2 regions of the Paenarthrobacter sp. E2MeOHC11 genome follow, and region 1 is predicted to be linked to the other one. Evidence: riboswitches for the same ligand, from Rfam matches in the RefSeq annotation. Region 1 holds a riboswitch; the other holds the start of a gene.
The links. Region 1 has a riboswitch for thiamine pyrophosphate ahead of ACSSVG_RS13035 (ECF transporter S component). Riboswitches for the same ligand answer to the same signal wherever they lie in the genome.
Positions count from the first base shown of each region.

Region 2: another riboswitch for thiamine pyrophosphate. It lies ahead of thiO (glycine oxidase ThiO); the one in region 1 lies ahead of ACSSVG_RS13035 (ECF transporter S component).

Region 1 is NZ_CP196673.1:2,775,535-2,780,763, forward strand. It holds gene ACSSVG_RS13005 (Na+/H+ antiporter subunit D) at 1-302, shown strand, start outside; gene ACSSVG_RS13010 (Na+/H+ antiporter subunit E) at 299-865, shown strand; gene ACSSVG_RS13015 (MrpF/PhaF family protein) at 862-1,140, shown strand; gene mnhG (monovalent cation/H(+) antiporter subunit G) at 1,130-1,522, shown strand; gene ACSSVG_RS13025 (DUF4235 domain-containing protein) at 1,608-1,868, opposite strand; gene ACSSVG_RS13030 (NUDIX hydrolase) at 1,905-2,597, opposite strand; TPP riboswitch at 2,831-2,967, shown strand; gene ACSSVG_RS13035 (ECF transporter S component) at 3,044-3,664, shown strand; gene ACSSVG_RS13040 (ABC transporter ATP-binding protein) at 3,664-5,229, shown strand, end outside.
Region 2 is NZ_CP196673.1:3,794,967-3,800,195, forward strand. It holds gene ACSSVG_RS17690 (RNB domain-containing ribonuclease) at 1-954, opposite strand, end outside; gene ACSSVG_RS17695 (ferritin-like fold-containing protein) at 996-1,664, shown strand; gene thiE (thiamine phosphate synthase) at 1,686-2,351, opposite strand; TPP riboswitch at 2,379-2,497, shown strand; gene thiO (glycine oxidase ThiO) at 2,490-3,755, shown strand; gene thiS (sulfur carrier protein ThiS) at 3,752-3,988, shown strand; gene ACSSVG_RS17715 (thiazole synthase) at 3,992-4,804, shown strand; gene ACSSVG_RS17720 (4a-hydroxytetrahydrobiopterin dehydratase) at 4,837-5,172, shown strand.

The DNA.
Region 1 (5,229 bases):
TCGCCCGTGTCTGGAACAGGGCCTTCTGGCGCAAGCCCGAGGACGCTGAGTACCCGGATCCCGTGCTTCAGACCCCGGGCAACGTAGGGGTTTTGCCGCGGACCATGGTCGGCTCGACGGCAGGCCTTGTGGTGTTCGGCGTCGCCCTGACGGTCTTCGCCGGCCCGCTCTTCCGGGTGGCGGACGGTTCCGCGGGAATCATGCTGGACCGCTCGGCCTATATCCACTCCGTCCTGGGCGATTCCGTTGAGGTGCCGCCCCTTGCGCAACCGGATGAAGTGCAGACGGGTGGTTCCAAATGAGCCGCAAACCGATTTCGTTCCGCACCGAGCTGCCGCTGCTCATTTGGTTGGTCATCGTCTGGGGTGCGCTGTGGCGGGACTTCAGCCCTGGCAACCTCCTGTTCGGTGCCCTGATCGCCGTGTTGGTAGCCAAGCTGTTCTACCTCCCGCCCGTGGAGTTGAGCGGCCGGTTCAACATACTGCGCGCCATTCCCTTCGCGCTGATGTTCCTCGCCAAAGTGGTGGCAGCGAGCTTCCTGGTCCTGTTCCTGGCTGTGGCAAAAGGTCCCAAGGTGCGCAGCGCCGTCGTCGCTGTCCCGTTGCGGAGCCATTCGGACCTGATGGTGACGGCCACCGGGCACGTCATCTCGCTGATACCGGGCTCCCTTGTGGTGGAGGTGGACCGGTCGACATCCACGCTCTACCTGCACGCGCTCAACATCTATGAAGAAGCGGACATCGACAAAATTCGCGACGAAGTCCAAACCATCGAAGCGCGGCTGATCAGGATCATGGGCACGCGCGAAGAAGTCGAAGCATTGAAGGCCGAAATACGTCCGGGAATGGAAGGGGCAACGCGATGAAGGAAACCATTCTCGTGGTCACGGCTGTAATCCTCAGCCTGGCTGCCGCAGGTGCGATCGTCCGCATAGCCATCGGCCCGTCCTTGCTGGACCGAGTGCTGGCCTCGGACGTCCTGCTCGCAATCCTGGGTGCTGCACTCGCGATCGACATGGCGATGAACAGGCACCTCAACAACCTGATGCTGCTGGTAGCCCTGGCCGTGATTGGTTTTATCGGATCGGTGACAGTTGCCCGGTTTGTGGCGGAGCGGAGGGAACAGAACAATGAGTCCTGATCCCACCGGCGTCGATGTCGTGATCGATGGTGTGACCGCCGTGTTCCTGGTGGTGGGCGCCCTGATGTCCCTGGGTGCTGCTATCGGCTTGCTCCGTTTTCCGGACCTTATGAGCCGCATGCACGCTGCCACCAAGCCGCAGGTACTGGGTTTGTTCCTCATGCTTGCCGCCATAGGCCTGCAGATGCGCACCTGGTGGGTGTGGCCGGTCCTGCTGGTGGCATGGATCTTCCAGCTGCTGACGGCGCCCGTTTCTGCCCACATGGTGGGTCGCTCCGCCTACCGCACCAAGCACGGTCACCGCGAGATGCTCACCAAAGATGAACTCGAGGCAGTGGTTCAACGGGCGGCCGCCGGGCAAGAGCCTGGCAACGACCGCTGAACGGCTGCTCATCTGAACGACTGATAGGCAAAAAGCGCGGGGCCACTGATGGTGGCCCCGCGCTTGCATGTTGTCCGGGTGGTGCCTAGACGATGTCCTTGGATTTGGCGAAGCGGGCGATGGCACGCTGCGTCCCGCGGCTGGCGAGTACCTGGATGAGGGTGCTCACGAACGCAGAGATCAAGGCGAATGTCAGGGCCGAGCGCAGGCTCGTCTCCAAGTCATCGTTGCCTGTGGGTGGCTTGTTGCCAGTGGCCTTTTCCCACCCTTTATTGACGAGTTTGGTTCCGACGAAGCCTGCTCCGAGGCTCACTCCGGTACCCAGCAGCTTGAAGAAGAGGTTCATGTCCCCAGCCTAGCCGTAAAGGCCGGGCGGACGCTGTTACCGGCGGTTTTCCCGTTCCTTGAGGAACGCGGCCATGGAACCCACCGGGGCGAGCACCGGAACGACGGTGTGCTCCGCGGACCACACCGCTTCCACTGAGCCGAACCCTGCGATTTCCTTCAGCAGGTAATAGGTGGGCGGCATCAGTTTCAGTGTTCCGGCCGCCTCTGCCGCCAGAATTCCGTCCACTGGCATCCACAGAGACTGCCAGGCCTCAGTGGTTTGGTGCTGGGGCTCAGCCCCTGGCGCAGGCTTGGCGATGTAGAAGTAGGTGTCGAAGCGCTTGGGCATGTCCGTCGGGGTGACCCAGTTGGCCCATGGACGGAGGTCGGCGGAGTGGATGCTCAGGCCCGCCTCCTCCTGGACTTCCCGGAGTGCGGCTGTGAGGACCGTACCCGCGCTCGTGGTCGCCTGCGCAGGATTAGCGCCTATGGAGCTTTGGCGCCACTGGGCCGCGTGGTGTTGGAGCAGCTCCGCGGGGTAGTCCCAGCCGGACGTGTCCGCAGCATCCACCCGGCCTCCCGGGAACACCACCATTCCGGCAGCGAAGTCCATGGTGCTGACCCTGTGCTGGACGAAGGCTTCGAGACCGCCGGGGGCGTTGCGGAGCAGGATGACGCTGGCGGCAAGGCGAGGTTCCGGCGCCGTGGTGTCGCTTGCGGGGTGATCCTGCTTGGGTAGGTCCGTCATGAGATATGCCCCTTTGCCGCGGTCGAGTCTGCTGGATCATTCTCTCAGGTCTCGTTGTGGGGCCTGGTGTGCAGGCCAAAACCGGCGGGAGGGGTGTAGGGCGGGCCTCGCAACGCACGCCTGGAACGCGTCCGGCCCGGGGCGCGCTGATCCGATTGTGACCATAGGCGGGCAACGGGCCAGCGCCCGCCATGGACGCAGGTGTAAACTGAACCCGCCCATCAGGGCAGATTTGATAACGACAGGGGAGCGCCGCCGTCGGACCCTGCAGAGATGCAGGAGACGCGAGGGCGCTGAGAGTGCGGACAGCCGCAGACCCTCGAACCTGATCCGGTTAGTACCGGCGCAAGGGAGTCGAGCTTCTCAGAGTGTCCGGATCCGGACGGCGCAGGCCGGCTGGAGAATCCGGGTAGCACTTTCCCCTCCTGTACCTCAGGAGGCAGAAAATGACCACGGTAAACGTGAAGAAGACCAGTTATAACTGGCGTGTTGTAGACATCGTTGTGGCGGCTCTGATCGCCATCGCCGGCGGCGTGATCTTCTGGGCCTGGTCCCAGGGCGCTGCATTGGTATCCATTCCCCTGAACGCGACGTACCCTCCCCTCACCGGCCTGATCGCCGGTGGCTGGATGATCCCCGCGGTCCTGGGCATGCTCATTATCCGCAAGCCGGGCGCAGCGTTGTTCTGCGAAGCCGTCGCTGCCACCGGTGAGCTCATCATGGGCTCGCAGTACGGCACCACAGTGCTGATCTCCGGAGTCCTGCAGGGACTCGGCGCCGAGCTCATCTTCGCCGCTTTCCGCTACAAGAAGTTCAACCTGCCCACGGCCCTCCTCGCCGGCGCGGGCGCAGGCCTCTTCTGCGGCCTGAACGACTCCTTCCTTCCGTGGGGCTGGAACATCGCGTACGAGGCAATCGACAAGCTTGCCTACATCAGCTTCACCACCATTTCCGGCGCGATCATCGCAGGCGCACTGTCCTGGGTCGCCACCCGCGGCCTGGCGAAGACCGGCGTCCTGAGCTCCTTCGCGTCGCGCAAGGCCGCTTCGGAGCCAGTCTTCAGCTGATGTCCGCGACTCAAAGCGGCACGGTCAGGCCTGCCGCCATCTCAGCCGAGGGCTGGGGGTGGCGGCATGCCGGCCGGGCCCAGCCTGCCATTGAGGGTCTGGACCTTCGGATCGAACCTGGCGAACGGGTGTTGCTGCTGGGTCCTTCGGGCGCCGGTAAATCGACCCTCCTGCATGCCTTGGCCGGCGTGCTGGGTGATGAGGAAGACGACTCGGACGAGACCGGCTCCCTGCTGATCGACGGCGTTGCTCCCCGCGAACAGCGTGGCCGCGCCGGCCTGATGCAGCAAGACCCCGAAACCCAGGTGGTCCTCTCCCGCGTGGGTGACGACGTCGCCTTCGGCGCCGAGAACCTGGCCGTGCCGCGGGACGAGATCTGGTCCCGCGTCCATGAAGCGCTCGACGACGTCGGGCTGCGCACCGCTGCCGGCGGCGGTTTGGCCCTGGATCACCCAACGGCGGCACTCTCCGGAGGGCAGAAGCAACGGCTTGCGCTTGCGGGCATTTTGGCGATGCGACCCGGGCTGATCCTGTTGGACGAGCCGACGGCCAACTTGGATCCGGCGGGTGTGCTGGAGGTCCGTGATGCGGTGAAGCGCTGCCTCGATAAGACCGGTGCCACCCTGGTTGTGGTGGAACACCGCGTTTCTGTGTGGAAAGACCTGGTGGACAGGATCGTGGTCCTGCAGCCAGGGTCGGTGGCGGGGTCGAGCGCGGCTGCGGGCGCCGGGCAGGCCGCGGGCGGAGTCCTCTTGGACGGCCCTCCGGAGCAGGTCCTGTCCGAGGCACGCACCATGCTGATGGCGGCTGGCGTGTGGGTGCCGGGATACGTTCCGGCAACCCGGACGCGGCAGAACCGGCCCCAGACTTCCACGCTTCTCCTGGCAGCCCAGGACCTCGCAGTATCCCGGGAAAAACCGCGGCGCAAAGGCTTCAAGACCATCCCGCCTGTTCCCGTGCAAACGGGCATCAGCGCACAGGTCAGGGCTGGCCAGGCCCTGACCATCACGGGACCGAACGGTGCCGGCAAATCCACTTTCGCTCTCACGTTGGCCGGCCTTTTGGCGCCGGTGGACGGTGCGGTGAGTGCCGCCGTCGAGCTTTCCGAGGGGGCGGGTATTGACCCGTTCACGTGGAAAGCTGACCAGTTGATTTCCCGCATCGGGACGGTGTTCCAGGAACCGGAGCACCAGTTTGTCACGGGCAAGGTCCTGGACGAGCTCATGTTTGGCCCCAAGCATCTGGGCCATGGCGAGGAACGCGTGGATGAACTGCTGGAGCGGCTGAGGCTGACGCACCTTGTGGACGCCAATCCCTACACGTTGTCCGGTGGGGAAAAGCGGCGGCTTTCGGTGGCCACGGTTCTGGCGGCGCATCCGAAGGTCCTGGTGCTGGATGAGCCCACATTCGGCCAGGATGCCAACACCTGGGCTGAGCTGGCGTCATTCCTTTCGGAGTTGTTGGACGCCGGAACGGCAGTGGTCTCGGTGACCCACGACCAGGAATTCAGTGCAGTACTCGGGGGAACGGAGCTGCGGCTGGGACCTGTGGCACAGGGCAATGTT
Region 2 (5,229 bases), 1.0 Mb from region 1:
GGCCGAGTGCAGGATGGCCAGTTGCTTGGGATCGGATGCGTCCAGCGTCCGGAGGTATTCGCCGTAGGAGGTCTTGCCGTCCCAAGGCTTTCCCAGTGCGACGGTCTGCCGTTTGAAATGGAGCAGCGAACGGTCGTCCGGCGCGGGCATGGTCCGCAGGATGCCAACCTTCCCGTCAAGCATCAGTTGGGCGGCGGCCATGCCGGTCATGAGGGAGATCTGGGCATTCCAGTCCTCCACAGGCAAGGACGGGGCGGCAGCGATCCTGTACCCGCCGCCGTCGGTCGCTTGTACTATTTCCTGTTCCGGCATGTTGAGGCTTGCGCCCCCGCGCAGCCGTTCGAGTTCAACGCGCTTGAGGCCAACTTCTTTCAGGAGTTGCAGGACGGGTGGGGCTGTTCCGTCGTCGATCTGCTGCTGGGCGCCCGTGTAGCTCAGCTTGGAAGTGCTGCGAACAACAGCGCGCGCCATCGACACTGCCACCACATCCGCTTGCGCATCCAGCTCGAATTCCCAGACGAACGCACTGCAGACCTGGCCGGCCAGCAGGCTTCCGGCGTTCTCGCTGATGACCTCCGGGTGCAGGGGGATCCGCCCGTCAGGAGCGTAGAACGTCTGCCCGCGCTGCCGTGTCTCGGCATCCAGGGCGCCGCCGGGGACCACGAAGGCCGGCACGTCGGCGATGGCGTAGAGAACCTTGTATCCGTCACCGGAGCGGTCCATGAACAACGCCTGGTCCAGGTCTGTCGACGTGGCAGGGTCGATGGTCAGGAAGGGGATTTCGCGCATGTCCCGGTCCGGCAACTTCAGGGTTTCCACGGCTTGGCGTGCTTCTGCTACGGCCGCTGCCGGATATGCACCAGGAAGGTCCAGCTCGGTCCTCAGGGCAGCCAGTGCGGCGGCAAGCTGGTCCGACGAATCGTCGACGTTGGGTGCAATCCGATGATGTGACACGAAAATCAGGTTAGCCCGAATCCGGCGGATAGTCTTGGATCATGGGCACTTCCCCGGACGCTGCAGCTTCAACCGGGCAACTCGCCGCGGAGCTGCTTGGAGCAATGGCATATGGCGAGTTGTCAGCGTTTGGGCGGCTCTCCGTCGATTCCCGCTACGCCCCCACGCTTCATGACCGCTCAGTCTTGGCAAAAATCGCCGTGGGCGCCTACGGAAACTTTGCACTCCTCAACGATCGGCTGGCCGAGATGGGCATCGATCCCGAAGAGGCCATGCTGCCGTTCCAGCGCTCCTTCGACCACTTCCATGAACGCACCAAGCCAGGGGACTGGTTCGAATCCGTCATGAAGGCCTACGTCATCGATACCGTGTCATCGGACTTTTACAGGGCCGTCGCGGTATTCCTTGATGCCACGACCCAACAGTTCGTTGATCGCGTGGCTTCTCCCGATCAGGCAACGGAGGTCCTGCGTGTCCTGCTCAGGCGGGCACTGGCCGATGACCCCCGCTTGGCCTCGCGTCTGGCCCTCTGGGGCCGACGCCTGGTGGGCGAAGCACTGACGCAGGCCCAACGCGTCGGCACGGAACACCCGCAGCTGGGGCCCACGCTGAGGAGCGGTGGCGACGCCCGTGCAGCAGTCAAGAGGCTGACCGGCGAGCTCGCCGAGAAGCACGCACGACGGATGACAGGCCTCGGCCTGACTGCGTAACCTCCTGGCCGCTTGCTTCCGCTATACGGTGTCCAGTGCCTGCAACAGCGACTTGGCGGCCGCTGTCGGATCCGTGGCCTCAGTGATGGCCCGGACGACGACGATGCGGCTGGCGCCAGCGGCAACCACCTGCTCCACGTTGCTGTGGTCGATGCCGCCGATGGCGAACCAGGGGAGATCCACTTCTGCGTGTTTGACCGCTTTCGCGGCAAATGTGACCAGGTCCAGACCGACGGCTTGCCGACCGGGTTTGGTCGGTGTTGCCCAGACGGGGCCGACACAGAAATAGTCCAGTCCGGTGGGGCTCGACGACGCGGCGATTGCGGCATCGATCTGCGTAGTGGTGTGCGTGGACAGGCCTATTCCCGTGACGTTCGGCAGGAGGGTCCGGGCGGCCGTCAAAGGGAGGTCCTTTTGGCCGACATGGAACACCGGAGCCCCGGAAATACCGGCAACATCGGCGCGGTCGTTCACTGCCCAAAGCTTTCCATGACGTTGGGCCACGCTGCGCAGGACAGCCAGCATTTCCAATTCTTCGGCCGCTTCCAGCGCCTTGTCGCGGAGTTGGATGATGTCCACGCCGCCCTCGAAAGCGGCGTCCACAAAGTCTTCGAAATCGCCTTGCTGTTTGCGGGCATCGGTGCACAAGTACAGGCGGGCGGCGGAGAGGGCATCAGGCTGGGTCATGGAAACCAGAGTAGTTCCTCTAAACTGGGCACGTACTGCGGGAGCCGCGACGTTCGTTATATGACCGTCCGGCTGAGAGGGCTTCAGCGCCGACCGCTTGACCTGATCCGGCTAGTACCGGCGTAGGGAAGGAAACGAATGGCAGAATCCCGCCATACCCCCCTCCACGCAGACGTGGCGGTCATTGGGGGCGGCATTATTGGCCTTGGCATCGCCCACGGAGCCCGGCGGCTGGGCCGCTCGGTGGCACTGATCGATCCCGCACCGGCAACCGGAGCCACTTACGCTGCGGCAGGGATGCTTGCCCCTGTCAGCGAACTGCACTACCAGGAGGAAGACCTCCTGGAACTGATGCTGGAGTCTTCGCACCTGTGGCCGTCCTTCGCGGACGCACTTTCCCGTGAAGGTACTGACACTGGATACCGCGCGACGCCGACACTCGCCGTGGGTGCCGACGCCGCCGACCGCAGGGCGCTCGCCGATCTCCGCGCCGTACAGCTTGGAGCCGGCCTGGCCGTTGAACCGCTGGCCCTTCGCGACGCGAGGGTGCGCGAGCCGCTCCTCAGCCCGCAAATCTCCTGCGCCTTCGACATCCCGGCCGATCACCAAGTGGATCCCCGGAAGCTGGCGGCCTGCCTGGTGACTGAACTGGAGAACCACTCGCACCGGGACGCTACGTGGGTGCACGGAACGGATGACGGGTACGGGGTCCGTGCCGGCGCCCGCCGGTTGTTGTGGGACGGTGGGCGCGTCTCAGGAGTGGAGCTCGACTCCGGCGCCACTGTCCACGCCAGTGAAACCGTGGTGGCCAACGGTCTGGGGGCCGCGGAGTTGTCCGGACTCCCTGACGGTCTCAGCCTTCCTGTGAGGCCGGTATACGGCGACATCCTCAGGCTTCGCGTCCCCGACCACCTGCGGCCGTTGGTGACTTCCACAGTCCGCGGCATGGTGCGCGGCGTACCGGTGTACATCGTTCCCCGGGATGATGGCACCGTGGTCATCGGGGCCACCCAACGCGAGGACGGCTTGTCTGCGTCGTCCAACGCTGTCTCAGCCGGCGGCGTATATCAACTTCTGCGGGATGCCCAAACCCTGGTCCCTGCCGTGGCGGAATTGGAACTCCTTGAAGCAACAGCCCGGGCCCGCCCCGGGACTCCGGATAATGCACCGCTTCTTGGCCGCGTCGCCACTACCAGCGGAGACGTTGACGGGCTGGTGATCGCCACAGGATTCTTCCGTCACGGTGTTCTCCTGACACCCGTGGCCGCCAGGATCGTGTGCGACCTGATCAACGGTTCGGCAGACCCCCGATGGGCGCACTTCCGTCCGGACCGTTTCGCCACCAACACATCCCTATCGCGGGCTCTTACGCCGGCACACGTTCCGAGTAAGGAAACAGCATGAACATCAAACTCAACGGATCCGACCACGCAGTGCCGGAGGACGCTTCCGTCAGCACACTCGTCACCGCTGTCACCGGCCGCGTCCTGGACCACCGCGGACAGGCAGCCGACGGCGGCAAGCTGGGTGTCGCCGTCGCGCGCAATTCCGAGGTGGTGCCGCGCAGCCAATGGTCTGCGACAGCGCTCGCCGCCGGAGACGAACTCGAACTCGTTACCGCAGTCCAAGGAGGCTGAAGCATGACAACAGCAAACACTGAGGTCCGCACCACGGACGTACCTACCGACGCGCTGGTGATCGAGGGCGTCGAATTCGGCTCCCGCCTGATCATGGGGACAGGAGGTGCCCCGAGCCTGGACGGTCTGGGCGCCGCACTCCTGGCCTCCGGGACCGAGCTCACCACTGTGGCCATGCGGCGCTACTCGCCGGCCGAAACCGGATCGCTCTTCCAACTCCTTGTGGACCATGGCATCCGCGTGCTGCCCAACACGGCGGGTTGCTTCACTGCCAAGGACGCCGTGATGACCGCTGAACTGGCGCGCGAGGCCCTGGAGACCGACTGGGTGAAGCTGGAAGTCATCGCGGACGAACACACACTGCTTCCGGACGCCGTGGAGCTGGTGGATGCAACGGAACAACTGGTGAACCGGGGCTTCAAGGTTTTCGCCTATACCAATGATGATCCCGTACTGGCACTCAGGCTCGAGAACCTGGGAGCCACTGCCGTCATGCCGTTGGGCTCACCCATTGGGACGGGCCTCGGCATCCTGAACCCGCACAACATCGAGCTCATCGTGTCCCGGGCCTCAGTTCCGGTGGTGCTCGATGCTGGAATCGGGACGGCATCCGACGCCGCCCTCGCCATGGAGTTGGGCTGCGACGCCGTCCTGTTGGCCACCGCAGTGACCAGGGCGCAGAACCCGGTACAGATGGGCGAAGCCTTCAAACACGCCGTCATCGCCGGTAGGCTGGCCAAGCAAGCAGGCCGGATTCCGCGGCGAGAGCACGCCTTGGCGTCCTCAGCCATGGAGGGCCGGGCGGAGTTCCTCTAGATGCAGGGTTCTCCTGTGTGGAAGGAGTAGTCGTGGCGGGCAACGATGACCACCTGACTCAGGCGGATGTCGAAGGCGCTCTTCGGGACCTTCCGGACTGGAGATATCAGGATGGCCTCGTCACCGTCTATAAAACCCCGACGGCGGCCCTTGCCCTGGCTCTTATCGCCGCGATCGGCCGGATCGCCGAAGAACAAAACCATCATCCGGATCTTGACTGGCGTTACAACCGGGTGTTCGTGCGCTACGTCTCCCACGATGCGGGTGGGCAGGTGACCCAACGCGACGTCGCCGCCGCGGCTTCCGTGAGTGAGGCCGCAGCCGGGATTGGTGCCGCCGCCCAGCCGGAGCGCTATCGGGGCGCCTGAACAGGACTGGCGGAGCGTTAAAGCAACAGTGACCATCACCCGAGGGGCGATGGTCAC